Regions from separate parts of the Vibrio cidicii genome, predicted to be linked through region 1. Evidence: predicted binding sites of a transcription regulator. Region 1 holds the regulator's gene; each other region holds the start of a gene.

Region 1 (7,418 bases):
TGCGAACATATAGCCTTCGCCGTGAACTGTGACAAAAATTTGCGGATTCTTGGGGTCAAACTCCATCTTGGCACGCATGCGGCGAATCAGCACGTCGATGGTGCGATCGTTAGGCGCATCAACACGATGGCTAATCATGTTTAAAATGCGCTCACGGCTCAGCACCTGGTTGGGATATGACGAGAGTGCTACTAATAACTCATACTCCGCCTTGGTTAATTTTACCGGTTCACCATTGCGGCTCAATGCCCGACGATGAATGTCAAACGTCCAATCAGCAAAGCGCACAACATGCAGCTCCTGCTCGTCGGCACGCCCTTTTTGCTTTGCCGTATCGGTTAAAGACATACGCCATAGCAGGTTCTTCACTCGAACTAACAGCTCTCTTAACTCAAACGGTTTGGTCACGTAATCATCCGCCCCCATCTCCAAACCAACAATTTTGTCTATGCTATCCGTGCGACCTGTCACTAATATGATGCCGATATCCGATTGACCACGCAGTTCACGGGTTAAAAGCAAGCCATCTTCTCCAGTGAGATTAATGTCCAACATCACCAAATCGATGGCTTGGTTGTTCAATACCTCACGCATTTCTGCTCCACTTTCTGCTTCACTGACGGTATATCCTTCATTTTGGAAGTAACCCACCAATTTAGCTCGTGTCACTACATCATCTTCTACGACTAATACGTGATAGCTCATTTACACCACTTTCTGTCATTCTTGTCTACGCCGATTTATTCTATTCATAAATAGTCACATTTCTAGCGTCACATCAAAGTTAACCCAACAATCTCAGGTTTTATTGATTCAAGACAAGCTTATTTTTTGCCCATTTACAAGGTGACATATAATTAAATAACCCATTAATAATTAGGGCGACCGCTGTTCATTTTTATTGGTTAGACTAATCAGAGAAGCCTTGAGGAGCAGGAATAAAATGCAAGAAATCAAAACCTTTAATGAAAAACGTGCCGAAATTTACTGGTGGTTTTCGAGTCTTTTTGCCAAAGAGTTAAACCAAGTCGAACTGGACAAATATCACAGCGCAGAAATTCGCTCATTTCTTTCTGATTTAGCCGAAAATGACCGTTTGCGGATTGAAGCGCAGCAACTGGTGGAAACACTGAATAAACTGCTTGACCGTCAAGATGCTCAACTTGAACTGGCCGCAGACTTTTGCGACCTTTTTCTGAAAAGCGCAAAACATGGCGCTTTGCCTTACGCTTCTATCTATCTCGATCAATCCGGGTTACTCAACGCTGAACCTGCCAGAATAATGGAAAAACTGATGACAGATCACGGCGTAAAAGTGAGCGAAAATATCAATGAACCTGCGGATCACCTCGCTATTCAACTGGACTTTTTAGGCCATCTAATTATCCGCTCGAATGAGCTGGAACAAGAGCGCCATATGGAAACCGCACTTGCCGAGCAGCAGCAGTTTATTGAAAGCATGCTGCTTTCTTGGCTGCCGCAATTTTACCAGCAGTGTATTCAACACGACCAATTTGGCTTCTATGCCAGTGTCGCAAAACTATTAATTGCATTTTGTAAACTGGACAGTGACTATTTACTTAGATAATAATTACAGGCTTATCAATAGAGCAATCACTCGAGTGAAGCTTAACCAATAAAGTGTGAACACGGATACAATATTCGCGTGCTGAGCTGGTTGCCTGCTGACGTATCTCGATATAAAATTGAGACCGCAAACGATAAAATATGAATTTAATGCAAACCGCTGAAAAACAGCGGTTTTTGTGTTTTTTTAGCTAAGCTGCTGCTTTTCTTGGGTCTCTTTCCATGTTCAAGACCGATGCAAAGAAAGGTAGCAAGAGCGTTACCCGGCCAACTATTCCCGCGGTAACCTTGGACAGGACAAGACTATGGCCACAATTAAAGATGTCGCACGTTTAGCCGGCGTATCAACCACGACCGTTTCACACGTGATCAACAAAACCCGCTTTGTTGCAGAAGCAACTCAAGAAAAAGTAATGAAAGCGGTGGATGAGCTCAACTACGCGCCCAGCGCCGTCGCACGCAGTTTGAAATGCAATACAACTCGCACCATTGGCATGCTGGTTACTCAGTCAACTAACCTCTTTTTCTCTGAAGTGATTGATGGCGTAGAAAGCTACTGCTACCGCCAAGGTTATACCTTGATTCTATGTAATACCGGTGGCATCTATGAAAAGCAGCGCGACTATATCCGTATGCTGGCAGAAAAGCGCGTCGACGGTATCTTGGTGATGTGTTCAGATCTGACCGAAGAACTGCGTGAAATGCTCGATAGACACGCCGATATTCCAAAAGTAATCATGGACTGGGGTCCAATTAGCTCACAAGCCGACAAGATCATCGATAACTCGGAAGAAGGTGGCTATCTCGCAACCAAGTACCTGATTGATAACGGTCACAGCAAGATTGCCTGCTTGAGCGGTCATTTTGAAAAAGCGGCGTGTCAGGAGCGAATTCTTGGCTTTAAACGCGCAATGGCAGAAGCGAACCTAGCGGTCAACGAAGATTGGATCTTAGAAGGTAATTTTGAATGTGACACTGCAGTACTGGTCGCCGATAAGATTGCCTCTTGGGACGATCGCCCAACCGCGATTTTCTGCTTTAACGACACTATGGCACTTGGTCTAATGAGCCGTTTACAACAACTCGACATTCGTATTCCCGACGACATATCAGTGATCGGTTACGACAACATAGAACTGGCCGAGTACTTTTCTCCACCGCTTACCACGATTCACCAGCCAAAGCGCCGTGTGGGTAAAAATGCATTTGAAATTCTCCTAGAACGCATTAAAGACAAGGAGCACGATAAACGCATTTTTGAGATGCATCCAGAAATCGTTATCCGCGACACAGTTAAAAAACTGAACTGAGAATGTTAAAAAACAGACGCCATTTCGGCGTCTGTTTTTTGTGTCAAAACAAAATCATTATTGTGACAAATAACCAGATACTGTCGCACACGAGTTTTTCCTCATTTCCCGCAAACTATTACCTGAACCAAGATCACACTTTCAATCCTAAAATGTGATGTTAGTCCAATAGAAATCGTATCCTTTAGCTGTCACGCACAGGGCAAACCATCTGAAAGGGTGGGACGCAAAGCCTCCGGCCTAAACCAAATACTGTTTTGGTAGGTAGCGGGGTTCCCGATGGCAAAAATGCATTACATTAAGTTGACTCTCTAATGACATCTTGTATGCATTGGTTTGCTAATCTCTCGGACCTGATTTATGGGTGGCGTAATTGTAATTACACCGAGATAACACATCATGGATAAACCGATACTCAAAGATTCGATGAAGCTTTTTGAGCAACTTGGTGCGATAAAATCTCGCTCTATGTTTGGCGGATTCGGCCTTTTTGCAGATGAGACCATGTTTGCATTGGTCGTCAAAGATCAGCTCCATATTCGCGCGGATCAAAATACAACCTCATTGTTCGAAAAACAGGGCCTTAGGCCTTATGTTTACAAAAAACGTGGCTTCCCTGTTGTTACCAAATACTACGCGGTAACCGATTCACTTTGGGACAACAAGACGGCATTGATGAGCGTCGCAAGACAAGCTTTGGACAGCGCCCGAAAAGAAAAAGAGCTTCAAGCTGTTGCCAAACCCGATCGTCTGAAAGATTTACCAAATCTAAGGCTGGCAACTGAGCGTATGCTGAAAAAAGCAGGTATTGAAACGGTTGAGCAGTTGGAAATTCAAGGCTCTGTTGGTGCTTATGAAGCGATCAAAAACACGCACAGTGGAAGTGTTAGCCTTGAACTATTGTGGGCGTTAGAAGGCGCTATCAATGGGACACACTGGAGCGTCATTCCTCAAAAGCGCCGAGATGAGCTAGTCAACAAGCTTTCCTCTTAAGCTTGAGTAAGTTTCTGAAAGCCACTTTCACAATGAAGTGGCTTTTTCTTTACTCGGCGTATTCAACGCTGTGCTTAGTTTTTTCGCTTTGTATGAAATTTTTTTGTGCTTTTTCCTGTCTTAGATTAAAGAATTTAACTTGGAAAATACGATGAACAAAAAACTGCTTTTTGGCCTTCTTTTAGTCAGTGTGATGGCTATTTTACTCTATCACTTTGCGCCCTACCTCACTTTAGAAAATGCCAAAGCTCAACAGCAATTACTTAGCAACTTTATCAGCCAACATTGGCTAACGGCCGCAATCACTTATTTTTTTCTATACGTTGCTCTGACTGCTTTTTCCATCCCCGGAGCCACTGTCGTTACCTTACTCGGTGCTGCTTTGTTCGGATTTTGGTTTAGTTTGTTGCTCGTCTCTTTCGCCAGTACCGTTGGGGCTACATTGGCATTTTTAAGCAGTCGATATTTGCTAAGAGAGTGGGTGCAAAAGAAATTTTCTGATAAGTTACAGGCCATTAATCAAGGTGTTGAGCGAGATGGTTCTTTCTATCTGCTATCACTTCGACTAATCCCCGTGTTTCCTTTTTTTCTAATCAACCTTCTGATGGGGCTCAGTAAAATGCCTGCCAGTCGCTTTTACTTAACCAGTCAAATTGGCATGCTACCCGGCACGGTTGTCTATCTAAACGCCGGAACACAAATCGCCGAGATCGATTCACTCTCCGGGATCGTTTCACCTGCCGTTTTGCTGTCGTTTCTATTACTTGGGCTTTTTCCTATGGTAGTGAAATGGTTGATGAACAAATATCGCCCTCAGTCTACTGTAGAGAGTGAACGGTAAAAGATGCGTGTATTTACTGCCAATTCTCCTGTTGAGGCACATATCGTCTGTCAACTATTGAGAAGTGAGAATATCGAGTGTGAGATACGGGGAGAGAATCTGTTCGGTTTAAAAGGTGAGCTACCTGCGACCAGTGAAAGCGACCCCTATATATGGATACATGAACCTCAGCAATACCAGGCAGCAATGAAAATCGTTAGCCAGTACTTGCACCAATCCTGCGTTTCTACTTATTGGTGCTGTTCAAATTGCGGTGAGGAAAATGAGGGGCAATTTGCTCTCTGCTGGTGTTGTGGCGAACCCGACACCAGCAGTTAAACACAGATTAAATTGGAATTTGTCTGCGAATAAAATTGATTGAATAGCGATTAAACTCTTCGGGGCGTTCGACATTGCAAACATGTCCACAGTCGCGGATCTCCAACAGTTCGCTCTGTTTATGAACTGCGACCATCTCTTTTACTGGCTTGATAAACATGTAATCCTTGTCGCCCATCAAATAGAGCGTCGGGATAGGCAGCTCTCTTTCTTTAAAGTAGCGCATCAGTGGGTTAACTTCTGCCGCTAGGATAAACCAGCGCTTGAACTCCTTTTGGCACAATTTTTTGGCCTCACGGATAAACAGGTGCCGAGATTCTTGTTGATTCCTTTGCGGCATCACGATATAGGCAAACAGTTTGTATAGCCACATGTAAGGAAGAATGTGTTTACCCACATTACCAAGTGACACCAAAAACTGCGAACGAGCGTCTAAGCGAGTAATCGCGCCACCAAGTACCATCGATTTCACACGTTCACTTGCCATCTCTGCAAGATTTCTAACAATAATGGTGCCAAGCGACATACCGACAAAATGAGCTGAGTGGATTTTCAGATGATCAAGCACCTGAAGGATATCGTGCGTCACCGCTTTAAACGTGTAGCGGCTACTCATCAGATTTTTAAACAACTGATTCGATTTTCCGTGTCCTCTTAAATCCACCAATAACAGATTGAAGTGTTGTTTATACGCTTTTATCTGTTTAAACCATATTGAGGAGCTACCTCCCGCACCATGGACAAAAACCACCCACTCCTGGCTGGTTGGATGTAAATAGGTTTTATGAAACAGTAACGTTTGAGGCATGGATTATACCGCTCATTCACTCTTAGCTAACTATAGGGCGGAAATCCTACCATAGAAAGGCTCAATAGCGATTTGCGTTGGAATAAAAAAAGCAAAAAGGCACGTAAAAGCGTGCCTTTTACTCAATTTCTGACTTTGTTAACCAATTCTTAGCGCCGCTTTATAAAGGCTTAAGTATTGCTGAGCAGCCTTACTCCAGCAAAAATCTTGCTGCATCGCTTGCAACTGTACCCGGCGGACTTCCGCTAGATTTTGTGCATAGAGAAGTAAAGCGCGCTGCATACTGATCAACAGAGCTTGAGGGGTTGGATCTTGGAAAACAATTCCAGTTGCCTCGGCAGGATTTGCGTCGTAATCATTCACACTGTCCTTCAAACCACCCACACCACGAACGATTGGCAAGGTGCCATAGGCCATGCTGTAGATCTGATTTAAACCACATGGTTCAAACTCAGAAGGCATCAGAAAGAAATCGGCAGCCGCTTCGACCAAGTGTGCAAGTTGATTATCGTATGCTTCGACAAAGACAAGCTTATCAGCAAAACGGGCAGCTACATCTCTGAGTTCCATCGCCAGTAGTGGATCGCCAGTACCGACAATCACCAATTGAGCTTCATGCTTTAAAAACTCACTCAGGATCGGCAACAGATAGTGTACCCCTTTTTGATGGGTCAGCCGGCACACCATACCAAACATCGCGACGTCTTTGACGGGAAGCCCGACTTGTTGTTGCAGTGCCGCTTTACAGTCGCGTTTGCCTTGCTCCATGCTGTGCAAGGTCGCTTCATAGCGCGTCGGCAGGAAGGCATCGGTCTGAGGATTCCAAGCCGAATAGTCACAGCCATTTAAGATGCCCACCAAATCCACAGCGCGGTATTGAAACTCCCAAGCCATGCCATGACTACCCAGTTCGGTTTTAAGCTCTTCTGCATAGGTAGGACTGACCGCATTGATCTTATCTGCGGTCATCACTCCTGCTTTGAGCATAGTGATGTGAGTTGCACTCACCGCCACTTCAGGGACATATCGGCTATGAAACTCAGGCAAGCACTGAAGTTCTTGATAACTGAAAACACCTTTGAACACAGCATTGTGGATAGAGAGGACGCTGCGTGTTTCAGCGAAAAACTCGTTGTTGGCGTAACGATACTTGAGCAGAAATGGGACTAAGCCAGTATGCCAGTCATTGGCGTGCACTATGTGTGGACGAAAACCGATCTTAGGCAACATATCCAAACAAGCGGCACTGAAAAAGGCAAAGCGCTCGCCATTATCAGCATAAGATTGATTGTTTTCCGCATACATGGCTGGTCGATCAAAATACGCAGTACACGCAATCAGATAGACGGGTAAGTCACCTAACATCCGCTGCTTAACTTGATAAGAGGTATGGGGCCAGAAATCCAACTGACTCTCCAACACCACTTCATCGTCAGCAAGACCATCTATCGCTGAATAGGCCGGAATAACCAGCCTAGCGTCTTGCTCAAGTTCAACCAAGGTTTCCGGCAGTGCCCTGGCGACATCCGCCAAGCCACCGCTCTTGATCAACCCTTCAGCC
Region 2 (7,418 bases), 1.1 Mb from region 1:
CCCATCTGGACGTTTACTTGCGCGCCGCTCACGATTATGGATGAACCACAAACCGATGCTGGTGGCCGAACTGTTTTTACCCCATGCACCAATTTACTCCAAGGAGAGCGTGTAAATGTCGGCAGAAAAAGCCAAAGCATATTGGCAATTGATGAGAATGGATCGGCCGATTGGCTCTTTTTTACTGTTCTGGCCGATGTTGTGGTCGCTGCTTCTGGCTGCGGAAGGGATGCCAGATTGGGACGTTCTACTGGTCTTTACCGCGGGCGTTTTCTTGATGCGTAGCGCCGGGTGTGTCATCAATGATTTTGCCGATCGCCATGTCGATGGCCATGTCAAGCGCACCCAACAGCGCCCATTGCCAGCGGGCAAAGTGACCTCAAAAGAGGCGGTGCTGCTGTTTTTGGCTTTGGGGATAACGTCCTTTCTCTTGGTCCTCACCATGAACTCGCTGACCATTCAGCTCTCCTTTGGTGGCATAGCTTTGGCGTTTGTTTACCCTTTTATGAAGCGTTACACCCATCTCCCGCAGTTGGTGCTAGGACTGGCGTTTAGCTGGGCCATTCCAATGGCGTGGGCGGCGCAAACCAATGAATTGCCTTGGATGGTGTGGTTCCTCTTTACTATTAATGCGCTGTGGACCATCGCTTACGATACCCAGTATGCGATGGTGGATCGCGATGATGACCTGCTTATTGGGGTGAAATCGACCGCGATCTTATTTGGTCGTTTTGACAAACTGATCATCGGATTGTTGCAACTGGCGACCTTAGCGATGTTGCTGTGGCTGGGTCAATATTATCAGTTAGGGCAAAGTTTCTATTGGAGCATACTGGCCGCGGGAGCTTTGTTTGTTTATCAGCAACATTTGATTCGCCATCGCGAACGAGAGCTGTGCTTTAAAGCGTTCCTGAATAACAACTACGTCGGCATGGTATTGGCATTGGGGCTGCTTGTTGCTTTCTGGTAAACGAACAATCAGAGAAAAACAAAGGCATCCGAGTGGATAATGTCGATCGTTTTAAGTAATTGAACGATCCTAAGCTTCATAATTGGACTCAACGCTGTTGAGTCCGATTTTTTATGTCCGAATTTTCTAAAGAGTGATACCCATCTGGAAAATTAACTGGTCTGGTGAGGTGTTCTGCGGTGAAAGCCAAGTCCATTTAGGAGCATGGCCAAGACAGCGGCAGCATGAGAAACATGGTGCTCGGAATAGCTGGGAATGAGCGCATCTATCACCCGTGCTAGGCTGATTTCATGGCAAAAAGCGTCAATGAGGCCAAGATGATCCAAGCGTTTAATAGCTTGAGTCGACATATTATGAGGCCGTCAAATAACAGCGTAGAACCAAACTATCGAGCGCGATCTAGACATAAAAATGCCACTCGCTATAAAGCGAGTGGCATTACTCGAGTGAGGGCTTTTTTATTGCTCGATCACTTAGTCAAGCTGAGGCCCCGCTGAGACTAGAGATTGGCCTTCGGCGTTGTCTGTGTATTTAGCAAAGTTATTGATAAAGCGTTGTGCCAGATCTTGGGCTTTGCTTTCCCACTGTAGTGGGTCTACATAGGTATCGCGTGGATCAAGGATGGTTGGATCGACGCCAGGAAGCGATGTCGGTACCTCTAGATTAAAGATAGGCACATGTTTGGTTGGTGCTTCTTCAATCGAGCCGTCAAGGATGGCATCGATAATGCCGCGCGTATCTTGAATCGAGATACGTTTGCCGCTGCCATTCCAGCCGGTGTTCACTAGGTACGCTTCTGCGCCCGCTTCTTCCATGCGTTTAACTAGGACTTCTGCGTACTTGGTTGGGTGTAGCGTTAGGAACGCGGCACCAAAACAGGCAGAGAAGGTTGGCGTTGGTTCGGTAATGCCACGCTCAGTACCCGCCAATTTGGCGGTAAAACCAGAGAGGAAGTGGTACTTGGTTTGTTCTGGTGTCAGTTTAGACACGGGAGGCAATACGCCAAAGGCATCGGCAGACAGGAAGATCACTTTGTTGGCATGACCGCCTTTAGAAACGGGTTTGACGATGTTATCAATGTGGTAAATCGGGTAAGAAACGCGCGTATTCTCGGTTTTCGAGCCGTCGTCAAAATCGATTGAACCGTCGTTACGTACCGTAACGTTCTCAAGCAATGCATCGCGACGGATGGCGTTGTAGATGTCTGGTTCTGCTTCTTTCGACAGTTTGATGGTTTTCGCGTAGCAGCCACCTTCAAAGTTAAACACGCCGTCATCGTCCCAGCCATGTTCGTCATCGCCGATCAGCGCACGTTTTGGATCGGTGGATAGGGTCGTTTTCCCTGTACCAGATAGGCCGAAGAAGATCGCGACATCGCCATCTTTGCCCATGTTGGCACTACAGTGCATAGATGCGACACCTTTCAGCGGCAGGAAGTAGTTCATCATGGCGAACATGCCTTTCTTCATTTCGCCGCCGTACCAAGTGCCACCAATCAGTTGAGTGCGCTCGGTCAGGTTAAACACAGTAAAGTTCTCCGAGTTCAGACCATGCTCTTGCCACTTCTGGTTAGTGCATTTCGCGGCGTTCATCACCACGAAGTCCGGCTCAAAGCTTGCCAACTCTTCTTCGGAAGGGCGGATAAACATGTTCTTCACAAAATGCGCCTGCCAAGCGACTTCGGTGATCACACGAATGCTTAGACGCGTGTCAGGGTTAGCACCACAGTAACCATCAATCACGAACACACGTTTGCCAGAAAGCTGGTTGGTGACCAGTTCTTTGAGGTCGTTCCACACTTCCTGAGTGATTGGTTTGTTGTCGTTCGGAACTGCACTGGATGTCCACCACATGTTTTCTTCCGTCGTCGCGTCTTTCACTATGTATTTATCTTTTGGTGAGCGGCCAGTGAAAACGCCAGTATCGACAGCGACCGCACCAAGCTCGGTGACTACGCCTTTTTCGTAGCCTTCGAGATCCGCACGCGTCTCTTCTGCAAACAGCACTTCGTAACTTGGGTTACGTAGAACCTCTTTTACGTTGCGCAGTCCATGTTTGGTTAAATCAATTGTTGCAGCCTTAGTATGTTCCATAACGGTCATAGGTGCTCCTTATAGGATTTTGTAGGGATTTTGTAAGAATCTTTTAATTTTTCTGCTCACCATGCTAACAACGGGTGGGGGAGAAAACAGGGATATAGTTCAAAAATTATCCTTAATTTTCCTGAGGTTTTAGGTGTCCCGTCACATATTGGCCGAGATAGTTTATCGTGCACGCAAACCATTGCGCCAGCGTTAAGGGATTATTAATTAACAAAAAATAAGGGGTTATTAAATTACGGGAAAGTATTGATTTACTAGGCTTTGATCACAAAAAGGCCAGCGTATGCTGGCCTTTTGACGGGTAAATTACGTGCTTGATAATCCAAGGAAATTAATGCAGCGTTTTACGCTCAGAAGTGGCGTTGGTGTAGAGCTCAGCCACTTGCGGCTCGTCAAACGAGTAAGTCGTGCCGCAGTAATCACAATGTAAAGAAACGGATCCTTCGGTGGCCAAAATGTCATAAATTTCAGTTTTATCGAGAGTGACAATTGCGGCACCGCTGCGCTCACGAGAACAGCCACAATGGAACTCAACAGGTTGTGGTTCGAACAGACGAACTTGTTCTTGGTTGTACAAGCGATACAGCAGATCGTTGGCTCCTAAGGTGAATAACTCTTCATTTTTCACCGTGTTTGTTAGCTGTTCGAGGTGCTCAAAGTCATCGGCAGAGCCAGTGCCGTCTGGCACAACTTGAATCAGCATACCAGCAGCGTGCGCTTGACCTTGGTGCGCGCCAGTGCGGATCCACAAGCGGGTTTTAAGCTGCTCTGAATTGGCGAAATAGCCTTCAATCACTTGAGTAAGGTTGTCGCCCTCTAGGCCAACCACACCTTGATAGCGCTCGCCTTTTTTCGGCTCAATGGTGATGACAAGGTAGCCTTTCCCCATCATATCGTGCAGGCTAGCATCGTCGGCAATCTCACCTTCCCAGCGCGCGACACCACGAACTTTCTGTTCGTTATCGCCATTGATGACCGCCAAAGATACCGGACCATCACCTTGCAATTGAATGGTGATAGAACCTTCAAATTTGAGCGTAGCGGTGAGTAGAGTGGTTGACACCAACAGCTCGCCTAACAGTTTTTGCAGGGCTGCCGGATATTCCTTGCTCGAAATAATACGCTGGTACGCTTCATCCAATTGTACCAGCTCGCCACGCACTGAAAGGTCTTCAAATAAGTAGCGGTTCAAAACATTGCTTGCCATTTAGGGATTCCTCGTCGGTTTTTCCGGCGTTGTTACTGCAGTTTAAATTTGATGATGTCACGACGCTGTTTTTTGTCTGGGCGTCTTTCTGGGCTTGGGTTGGCGTTGAGTTTACGCTGCTGTGCCAGTGTTTCGCGCTTCGCCACACTTTCGTCGGTTTCGCGATACAGCTTTTGCGCTTCTGGTGCGCCACGTCGCTGATCTGAGATCTGCTCAATCACCACCACTTTTTCTTCATTTCCTTGGCGTAACTTAATTGTTGCACCAATTTCAACTATTTTGCTTGGTTTTGTGCGCTGACCATTATAGTGGACTTTACCTCCATCGACCATGTTGCGGGCGATGGAACGGGTCTTATAAAATCGTGCAGCCCACAGCCATTTATCTAAGCGAATGGCATCAAGTTGGGAACTCATAGGAAGTCTTACTCTCTAATCAGTGCTGTGAATGATTAATGATTGCTGCTTATTGACTCTTACAATGGTGACATGCAGCAAAAATTTCAAGGGAGTTGGCAAAAACGGAATTTGAAAAGCGTGTAACTATTATGCTGTGATATAGTTCACTGCTCTTTGTCGACTAGACAATTCCATTGCAGTCAAAAACATAGCAGGATGTCTTCCATTTGTTTATGACTGGTGAAGATGTCGTCAGGGAGTGCAGTGAAATCATAGAAGAACACTGCCGATAACAAAGCGGTCATTGAATCGTAACAAAAAAGGAATCAACTCAGTGAAACCATCAGAGCTAAGTGCTGGATTGAAAAGCAGCCCGCTACTGGCTCGCGTCATTGCGAATAACGGCGAGATTCAGCGCCATGTAAGCAAAATCTTAGCTGGTATTTTGATTGCGATGACAGGCTGGACTCTAGGTCAGGTTGTTTGGCTCACACAGCCAGCAAAAAATGAGATTGTCGCTTGGCAAGCTCCTGCAATAGTCGGTGGGCAAAGCAACAATAAACAGGGCCTTTCTCTTGCTGGGTTGCAGGCGATGAATTTATTTGGTGTTTACAACGAAAACAAAGCGAAACCCGTCGTAACCGCGCCAGTTGTGCAAGATGCGCCGAAAACTCGACTCAATTTGGTGTTAGTTGGTGCGGTTGCGAGCAGTAACCCGAGTGCCAGCTTGGCGGTCATTGCCAACCGAGGTCAGCAAGCGACTTACGGCTTAGGCGAAGAAATTGAAGGGACTCGTGCCAAATTAAAAGCCGTGTTGGTGGATCGCGTAATCATTGATAATGAAGGGCGTGATGAAACCGTGATGCTCGAAGGGCTAGAGTACAAGAAACTTGGTGATAGCACCTCGCGTGCGCCTGCCTCGTCGACCATTGCGAAGAATAACCCGCCCGATACCGACGAACAGTTGGCACAGATTCGTCAAGAGATCACCGCCGATCCGCAGAAGATTTTCCAATATGTCCGTTTATCCCAAGTAAAGAAAGACGAACAAGTGATCGGTTATCGGGTCAGTCCGGGTAAAAATCCACAGCTTTTCCAGTCGGTTGGTTTGCAAGATGGCGATATTGCCGTGCAGCTTAACGGCAACGATCTGACCGATCCCGCAGCGATGGGCAAAATTTTCAATTCAATTTCAGAGCTGACAGAGCTGAACCTGACGGTTGAGCGTGATGGTCAGCAGCATGACATTTACATCCAATTTTAATACTTAGGCGCTAGAGCGTAAGTGGTGGGAGATATACGTGAAACATTGGTTTAGCAAAAGCGCATGGTTGCTAGCAGGGACGCTAGCCTGTACGTCCGGCGCGTGGGCAAGCGAATTTAGTGCGAGCTTTAAAGGTACGGACATTCAGGAATTCATTACGATCGTCGGACGCAATCTGGAGAAAACCATCATTGTTGACCCGTCAGTGCGCGGCAAAATTGATGTCCGCAGCTACGATGTGCTAAATGAAGAGCAGTACTACAGTTTTTTCCTTAATGTGCTGGAAGTGTACGGCTATGCCGTGGTGGAAATGGAAAATGGCGTACTGAAAGTCGTCAAATCGAAAGATTCGAAAACCTCGGCCATTCCTGTGGTGGGTGATGACACCGTCAAAGGCGACAATGTTATTACACGTGTGGTCGCGGTACGCAATGTGTCGGTACGTGAACTCTCTCCATTGCTGCGCCAACTGATCGACAACGCAGGTGCGGGTAACGTGGTGCACTACGACCCAGCTAACATCATTTTGATCACTGGACGTGCTGCGGTGGTGAATCGCCTGGCGGAAATCATCAAACGTGTCGACCAAGCGGGCGATACCGAAGTGGAAGTGATTGAACTGAAAAATGCGTCTGCCTCTGAAATGGTGCGCATTGTCGATGCACTGAATAAATCTCAAGACGCCAAAAATACCCCAGCCAATCTGTTGCCGAAATTGGTGGCAGACGAACGCACCAACTCCATCTTAATCTCGGGTGATCCTAAGGTGCGTGAACGCCTGAAAAACCTGATTGAGAAGCTGGATGTTGAGATGGCAACCAAAGGCAACAACCGCGTGGTCTATCTCAAATACGCTAAAGCGGAAGATTTAGTCGATGTGCTCAAGGGCGTGTCCGATAACCTGCAAGCGGAGAAAAATTCCGGCCAGAAAACCGCGGGTTCGCAACGTAATGACGTGGTGATTGCGGCGCACCAAGGCACCAACTCGCTGGTGCTGACTGCGCCGCCCGATATCATGATTGCGCTGCAAGAAGTGATTTCTCAGTTGGATATTCGTCGTGCACAAGTATTGATTGAAGCTTTGATTGTTGAAATGGCGGAAGGCGACGGCATTAACCTTGGCGTACAGTGGGGCTCACTGGAAAGTGGTGCTTTGATTCAGTACGGCAACAGTGGTGCGCAAATTGGTCAGGTGATGATTGGTTTGGAAGAAGCTAAGGATACAACAAATACGAAAGCTGTGTATAACTCTGATGGTGAGTTTCTACGCAATGAAACAACGACAGACAAAGGCGATTACTCCACTCTAGCCTCTGCCTTATCAGGTGTAAATGGCGCAGCGATGAGTTTGGTCATGGGTGATTGGACAGCCTTAATCAGCGCAGTCGCCAGCAACTCCAATTCGAACATACTCTCCTCGCCCAGTATTACCGTGATGGACAACGGCGAAGCGTCGTTTATTGTTGGTGAAGAAGTG
Region 3 (7,418 bases), 1.1 Mb from region 1:
GCTCGACTTGCATGTGTTAGGCCTGCCGCCAGCGTTCAATCTGAGCCATGATCAAACTCTTCAATTAAAAATTTTTTTGAAGCTTTCGCTTCGGCTCAATGAATACTGATAAGTTTCTAGTTCCTAGAAAACTTGAATTGACTGTGCTCGATACCGAAGTATCAAATTGGTCACTCAGTTCATTGATAAATCTTTTGCGATTATCATCAACGAGTGCCCACACAGATTGATAGGTTTATATTGTTAAAGAGCTTTCTTCCTGCTTCAGTGACTGAGTCACCGTGGAAGAGGCGGCCATTTTAGCGAGTTAAGTTTTTGTGTCAACCACTTTTTCAAAACTTTTTCAGGTTTGTCACCTGGCTAAAATACCTTGCTGATTTGTCTTGGTTCCTTATGGAGCCTTGCCGTGTCAGCGAGGTGGCATTATAGAGATTGCGATCACATTGGCAAGCCATTTTTGCACTTTATTTTGCTTTTTTTGCCTTATGGGTGTTTTTTACGCATAAAAGGGCATTTTTGCTACTTAAGTAACCGAAACCTTCAGCCTTAAACCTAAATTCAAGGAGAAATAATGAGCTCAATTAGAAGTTATAAAGCTATTTGTCCACAGATCGGCGCTCGCGTTTACATCGATAGCAGCTCGGTTTTAGTTGGAGACATCCACATTGGCGATGATTCGAGCATTTGGCCGCTGGTTGCCGCACGTGGTGATGTCAATCATATTCGTATTGGCGAACGTAGCAATATCCAAGATGGTAGTGTTTTGCACGTCACACATAAAAATGCCGCCAACCCCGATGGCTATCCACTGATCATTGGTAATGATGTTACCGTCGGGCACAAAGTGATGCTGCATGGCTGCACGATAAAAGATCGGGTTTTGGTCGGTATGGGGGCGATTGTGCTGGATGGCGTAATAATAGAAGAAGAGGTGATGATCGGCGCAGGCAGTTTAGTTCCTCCAGGAAAAGTCTTAGAAAGTGGCTACCTCTACGTGGGCAGCCCAGTAAAGCAAGCTCGTCCTTTAACCGACAAAGAGCGAGCATTTCTGCAAAAGTCCGCGGATAACTACGTGCAAAACAAAAATGACTACCTCAGCCAAGTAAAGGTCATCAACGAATAACTATGTGGCCTTCGTCATCGAAGGCTTCCTCTTCAATGAACTCTTCGGCTATTTCTTCAAGATCAAAACGACACTGAGCAAATGCACTTAGCGCTTGTTCTTGGTTCACAACCGTCGACATGGTTAATTGCTCTAGCGTCGCTTTCTCGACAAAGCACTGAATCAGAGCCCCAGATTGCTGCGCAGCAAACTGCACCGCCTGACGATTCTCATCCCAACTCTGTATATCGGGGAACAAAATGGCTTGGTTCATTGACTACTGACCTTCTAGGTTTTTACGTAATTCACGTAATATCTGCTTTGCGCTCGGCCGCAAGCCGCGCCACAACATAAAACTCTCTGCCGCTTGGTTGACCAGCATTCCCAAGCCGTCATACGCTTGGGCGACACCATGCGCTTTAGCCCATTGGTTAAATGTCGTATCCCCTTTGCCATACATCATGTCGTAGCTAATGCTGCTGGTGGTAAATATAGCGGAGCTGACAAAGGGAAGTTCGTCACTCAAAGATGCCGAGGTGGAATTGATAATAACATCGTACCCTTCCTCAATTGCACTCATCTCTTTAGCCATAACTGGCCCATAGGGGGAAAATAGCTCCGCAAGCGCCTGCGCTTTGGCGAAGGTGCGGTTGGTAATAGTCAACGATGCGGGCTGCTGTTGCAATAAAGGCAGGAGCACACCCCGCGCGGCGCCACCAGCACCGATTAACAAGATTTTTGCGCCACTAAGCGACACTTGATACTGCAATAAATCTTGCACTAACCCTGCACCATCGGTGTTATCACCAATGATCTCACCGTCATCTAGTTTCTTTAAGGTATTCACGGCCCCTGCCAGTTGCGCGCGCTCGGTTAAGCGATCCGCCAATTGATAAGCCTCTTCCTTAAACGGCACCGTCACATTACACCCTTTTCCACCTGTGGCAAAAAAGGCGTTTGCGGCGGACTGAAAACCATCCAGCGGAGCGAGCTCTGCGGTATAGCTTAGGGACTGATTGGTCTGGCGAGCAAACAGGGTATGGATAAACGGCGATTTACTGTGCCCGATCGGGTTACCAAACACCGCATAGCGATCAAGTTGCTGGGTCATTTCCTTACCTTAAAAACAAAACAGGGCCATCTGATTCGATGACCCTATCATTATCTCCTTGAGGAGAAAAGCGTTACCAATCTCTCGGCTGGAGGAACTCGTCATACAAGCGCGCTTCCGCCGAACCCGGTTGTGGCTGATAAGCGTATTCCCAGCGAGCCAATGGCGGCATAGACATCAATATCGACTCAGTTCGTCCGCCACTTTGCAGACCAAACAAGGTGCCACGATCGTAGACCAAATTAAATTCCACATAACGACCTCGACGATAGAGTTGGAACTCCCGCTCGCGCTCACCGTATTCAAGTGCTTTGCGGCGTGAGACGATTGGCAAATACGCCTGACAATAGCCTTCCCCCACCGCCTTGAGATAATCAAAGCATTTATCAAATTCCCATTGGTTCATATCGTCAAAGAATAAACCACCCACACCGCGAGTTTCGTTGCGATGTGGCAGGAAGAAGTATTGGTCGCACCACGCCTTGTGCTCAGCGTAAACCGTCTCGCCAAACGGCGCGCATAACGCTTTGGCCGTTTCATGCCATGATTGGCAATCTTCTTCAAACGGATAGAAAGGCGTCAGGTCAAAGCCGCCACCAAACCACCAAATCGGCGCTTCGCCCTCTTTTTCAGCGATAAAAAAACGCACGTTGGCGTGTGAGGTCGGTACATAAGGGTTTTTCGGATGCATCACCAGAGAGACGCCCATCGCTTCAAAACGCCGCCCAGCCAACTCCGGGCGATGCGCTGTGGCAGAAGCTGGCATCATTTGGCCCTGCACGTGAGAAAAATTCACCCCACCTTGCTCAAACACATCACCATCACGCATTACCCGCGTGCGGCCTCCACCGCCCAGTTTTTCTCCAGGTTCACGCTGCCAAGCATCCTCGACAAACAGCGCTCGTCCATCTTCTTGTTCTAATTGCTGACAAATTGCATCCTGCAGTGCCATCAAATACTGCTTCACTGCTTGTTTATTGATTGCTGACATTCTTTACTTACCTTTGAAGCAATGCAGGGTTATCCCTGTCTTAATATTTGTGCGCTTCGCACATCGCGAATTTCACTCGGTTTTGTTCGCCCACCCGTTTCACCAATGAGTATGGCGTGAACTTTATCGCCCAACTGCTGTTGCACTTGTTGCAAAGTGAGACAGGCAGGAAGCCCGGACAGATTGGCGCTGGTAGAGGTTAACGGCTTTGCAAAGGCGATGCACAACTTTTGCACCAAAGGATGATCGCTGACACGCACCGCGACCGTGTCATACTGTCCCGTGACCCAAGATGAGGCAGACGTGCTGGCAGGAACCACCCACGTATACGGCCCCGGCCAGCTTTGCTGCATGCGTTCGATCTCAATGTCAGTCAGAGCGTCTCGGTCGATGTAGGGCCACAACTGATCAACATTGGCTGCAATCAAAATCAGCCCTTTATCGACCGGGCGCTGTTTGATTTCCAGCAGCTTACCGATCGCTCTACTGTTATCCGGATCGCAGCCCAAACCAAATACCCCTTCGGTCGGGTAAGCGATAACGTCGCCTTGCTGTAAAGCACGCAGCACCTGTTGAAAATTGTCCATCCCATATCTACCCACTGTTTGATTCGTTCTCAGTGTACAAACAATTCTCTCAGTGAGCGAAAAGGAATTGCATGAGTTCAGCGATTAGCAAAAAGCGCAAACGTTTGCTTGACACCAAAAACCCCGTATAATGCGCACAAATTTTATCAGCTCACCCAATTATGCAGCTTGAAGGAGTTTGAGATGAAAGTCGGTATCATCATGGGTTCTAAATCGGATTGGCCAACCATGAAATTGGCAGCAGAAATGTTGGACAAATTTGGGGTTGAATACGAAACCAAAGTGGTCTCGGCACACCGCACCCCTCAACTTCTGGCTGAATACGCGTCCACCGCCAAAGCGCGCGGACTCAAAGTGATCATTGCTGGTGCAGGCGGCGCTGCGCATTTACCCGGCATGACCGCCGCATTCACTAGTTTGCCCGTACTTGGCGTTCCGGTGCAATCGCGCGCACTCTCAGGACTGGACTCGCTCTACTCCATCGTGCAAATGCCAAAAGGCATCGCGGTTGGCACATTGGCGATCGGTGAAGCAGGGGCGGCCAACGCAGGGTTGTTAGCTGCGCAAATTCTCGGCACCCATGATGAGGCTATCATGGCACAAGTCGAAGCGTTTCGCGCCGAGCAAACCGAAAGCGTCCTTGCTCATCCAAATCCGGCCGAGGATTAATCCCATGCATGTACTGGTTCTTGGTGCGGGTCAATTAGCTCGCATGATGTCTCTGGCTGGTGCGCCACTGAATATTCAGATCTCCGCCTACGATGTGGCTAGCGGTAATATCGTCCATCCTCTGACTCAACATCTGCTCGGCCATGGCTTAGAAAATGCCATTGAACAAGTCGATGTGATTACCGCAGAATTCGAGCACATTCCTCATGATGTACTTGATGTCTGTCAAGCGAGTGGCAAGTTTTTACCTAGCACGCAAGCGATTAAAGCCGGTGGCGATCGTCGCTTGGAAAAAGCGTTGTTGGATAACGCGGGCGCGCGCAATGCAAACTATTACATCATTGAGACGCGTGAAGATTTTTCTCGGGCGATAGAGCATGTCGGTGTACCTATGGTGCTCAAAAGCGCCTTGGGGGGCTATGATGGTAAAGGCCAGTGGCGCTTGAAAGATGCCACTCAGGCGGAGACTATCTGGAAGGAAATGGCCGAATGCATTGCGGCCACGCCAACCCAAGCGATTGTCGCTGAAGAGTTTGTCCCCTTTAACCGTGAAGTCTCATTAGTCGGCGCGCGAGCCAAAGATGGCCACGTCGAAGTGTATCCTTTGGCGGAAAACGTACACACCAACGGCGTTCTGAGCCTTTCTACCGCAATCGATGCGCCCGAGCTGCAAGCCCAGGCAAAGCAGATGTTTACCGCGGTCGCGGAGAGCCTCGATTACGTGGGTGTGCTGGCGCTGGAGTTTTTTGATGTCGATGACCAACTGCTGGTGAATGAGATCGCGCCTCGAGTACATAACTCTGGCCATTGGACACAGCAGGGCGCGGAGACCTGTCAGTTTGAAAATCATCTGCGTGCCGTATGTGGCCTGCCACTTGGCAGTACTAAGCTGGTGCGTGAAACGGCGATGATCAATATTCTCGGCGAAGAGAGTTTGCCTGAGTCGGTGCTCGCGATGGCTGGCTGCCATGTTCATTGGTATGGCAAAGAAAAACGTACAGGACGCAAGATGGGACACATCAATGTGTGCGGTGACTACAGCGGAGAATTGCAACGCCGTTTGTGCGCGTTAGCCAAAGTGCTGGACGCCGATGCGTTTCCGGCCGTGCAAGCCTTTGCCAGCAAATGGCGTGATTAATTCAATCGCTGATGATAACGAAGATAACAAAGGGGCAGGCACATGGCCCCTTTGTTATTTAAGCGACCTCTTTAAGATTCAGTACCACTCGATTGCACATGCTGGCACTTACGATCTGCGCACTGATATTTAACCCCGTGAGCGGATTTCTTCTCCACTAATAAAGCATAACCGCATTGCTCACAGCGCCCTTTTACTGGAGCTTGATTGAGCGCGAACTTGCATTTTGGGAACTGATCACAGGCATAGAAGGTTTTACCAAAGCGATTTTTCCGTTCCAGCAAATGGCCTTTTCCACATTCAGGGCAAGCGAACAACACCTTTTGCTCTCTGGGTTCAACTGGATTAATCGATTCAATATGATGGCACTGCGGGTAAGCACTGCAACCGACAAACATGCCATAACGCCCCTGACGTAGCACCAATTCTTGACCACACTCTGGACAGGCGACGCCAAGTTCTTTAACGATATGGCCATCATTGTGATGCAGCGCTTTGATGTAATCACACGCGGGATAGTGGCTACAGCCAAGGAAAGGACCATGTTTGCCGTGCTTTAACACCAATTCTCCACCGCATTTCGGGCACGGCTCACGCTCTAATGCGTGTTCATGCGCCGAAAATAGGGTGTGGTCGATTTTACTACTCATAGATACCGTGCAGGGAAAGCGTTAATGCAAAATGCCTTGTTCTTTGGTGTACAACAGCTCTTCCATCAGCGTGTAGGCGTTTTCATTGCCAGGTACATTAAACAGCACCATCAGAATAATCCACTTGAGATCGTCGAGCTCAAATTCTTTGGTTTCTAGCCCCATCACCCGATCGATCACCATTTCACGGGTTTCGGTGGTCAGCACATTAATTTGCTCGAGAAACAACAGAAAACCACGACTTTCGAGATCCAATCGTTGCATTTCCTGCGCCGTATAGATACGAGTAGAAGCGATGGCGCTACAACGCGAAATAGCTGAGTGCGCATCGCTTTGCTGCAACGCGGCGAGCTCTTCTAACCAAAGAAGGGCTTTATAGATATCTTGTTGGTGAAATCCCGCTCGAAGCAGTTCTTCTTCAAGCTCATCTTGATCCACTTGCAAATCTGCATCGCTATGGATGTAAGTTTCAAACAGATACATCAGTATATCCATCATCATAGCTAGCCCCTCCCCCTTCGAATATAGCCACCGTTAATTGCAACAACATGTCCTGAAAGCTCAAGCTCTAGGAGCTGCATCATGACTTCTTGCACAGGTATATTGGTCCTGTTTGCCAGAATATCAACTGGTGTCGCCTCACTTCCTACGTTAGCTAACAGCTCAGGAAATGGCAATTGTTCTTCGGTATTAAGTGGAGAAAATAAATCTCTCGTCTGCTGCTGATAAGACCAATCCAGTAACGATTGTATTTCACGCAAGATGTCATTGGGCTCAGAGACTAAGCACGCCCCGTTTTTGATCAGTTGATTTCCGCCTCGACCATTCACCGAAGAGATCGAACATGGCAGCGCAAAGACTTCTCGCCCTTGCTCTGCCGCATAACGAGCGGTAATGAGTGAGCCGCTTTTTTCCGCCGCTTCCACAACCAACACCCCTAGCGCTAAGCCACTGATAATGCGATTGCGGCGAGGGAAGTTTTCTGCGCGGGGTTTGGCATCAGGGCGAAATTCAGACACCAACGCGCCGTTCTCGGCGATTCGTTGCGCCAGCTTGCGGTGGCGAGCGGGATAAATGTGTTCCAGCCCTGAGCCGAGCACGGCGATGGTGTCACCACCTGCACTGAGTGCCCCATCGTGAGCGTGGCCATCAATACCCAGCGCTAAACCA

Evidence for each region. Region 1 encodes PurR, which represses purine synthesis genes. Its sites were predicted from a motif close to TNANGNAAACGTTTNCNTNA; they were not measured.
Region 2: the regulator PurR is predicted to act here: its motif matches at 3,242-3,261, upstream of pckA (phosphoenolpyruvate carboxykinase (ATP)).
Region 3: the regulator PurR is predicted to act here: its motif matches at 3,884-3,903, upstream of purE (5-(carboxyamino)imidazole ribonucleotide mutase).

What each region holds. Positions count from the first base shown of each region.
Region 1 is NZ_CP035921.1:2,869,116-2,876,533, reverse strand. Features, by position in the region: gene torR (two-component system response regulator TorR) at 1-705, opposite strand, end outside; gene torD (molecular chaperone TorD) at 944-1,588, shown strand; gene purR (HTH-type transcriptional repressor PurR) at 1,893-2,897, shown strand; cyclic di-GMP riboswitch class I at 3,089-3,178, shown strand; gene EWA64_RS14130 (TfoX/Sxy family DNA transformation protein) at 3,297-3,890, shown strand; gene EWA64_RS14125 (TVP38/TMEM64 family protein) at 4,042-4,731, shown strand; gene EWA64_RS14120 (putative signal transducing protein) at 4,735-5,049, shown strand; gene EWA64_RS14115 (alpha/beta fold hydrolase) at 5,057-5,857, opposite strand; gene glgA (glycogen synthase GlgA) at 5,996-7,418, opposite strand, start outside.
Region 2 is NZ_CP035921.1:1,810,994-1,818,411, forward strand. Features, by position in the region: gene EWA64_RS09290 (chorismate lyase) at 1-115, shown strand, start outside; gene ubiA (4-hydroxybenzoate octaprenyltransferase) at 116-970, shown strand; partial or broken gene EWA64_RS09300 (DUF4277 domain-containing protein) at 1,126-1,320, opposite strand; gene pckA (phosphoenolpyruvate carboxykinase (ATP)) at 1,444-3,072, opposite strand; gene hslO (Hsp33 family molecular chaperone HslO) at 3,404-4,279, opposite strand; gene hslR (ribosome-associated heat shock protein Hsp15) at 4,312-4,695, opposite strand; gene gspC (type II secretion system protein GspC) at 5,012-5,941, shown strand; gene gspD (type II secretion system secretin GspD) at 5,979-7,418, shown strand, end outside.
Region 3 is NZ_CP035921.1:1,725,458-1,732,875, reverse strand. Features, by position in the region: rRNA gene EWA64_RS08895 (16S ribosomal RNA) at 1-67, opposite strand, end outside; gene EWA64_RS08890 (gamma carbonic anhydrase family protein) at 572-1,123, shown strand; gene EWA64_RS08885 (DUF1488 family protein) at 1,113-1,376, opposite strand; gene aroE (shikimate dehydrogenase) at 1,380-2,213, opposite strand; gene hemF (oxygen-dependent coproporphyrinogen oxidase) at 2,287-3,204, opposite strand; gene tsaC (L-threonylcarbamoyladenylate synthase type 1 TsaC) at 3,234-3,791, opposite strand; gene purE (5-(carboxyamino)imidazole ribonucleotide mutase) at 3,975-4,460, shown strand; gene EWA64_RS08860 (5-(carboxyamino)imidazole ribonucleotide synthase) at 4,465-5,598, shown strand; gene EWA64_RS08855 (DNA topoisomerase family protein) at 5,670-6,248, opposite strand; gene EWA64_RS08850 (DUF494 family protein) at 6,270-6,749, opposite strand; gene dprA (DNA-processing protein DprA) at 6,752-7,418, opposite strand, start outside.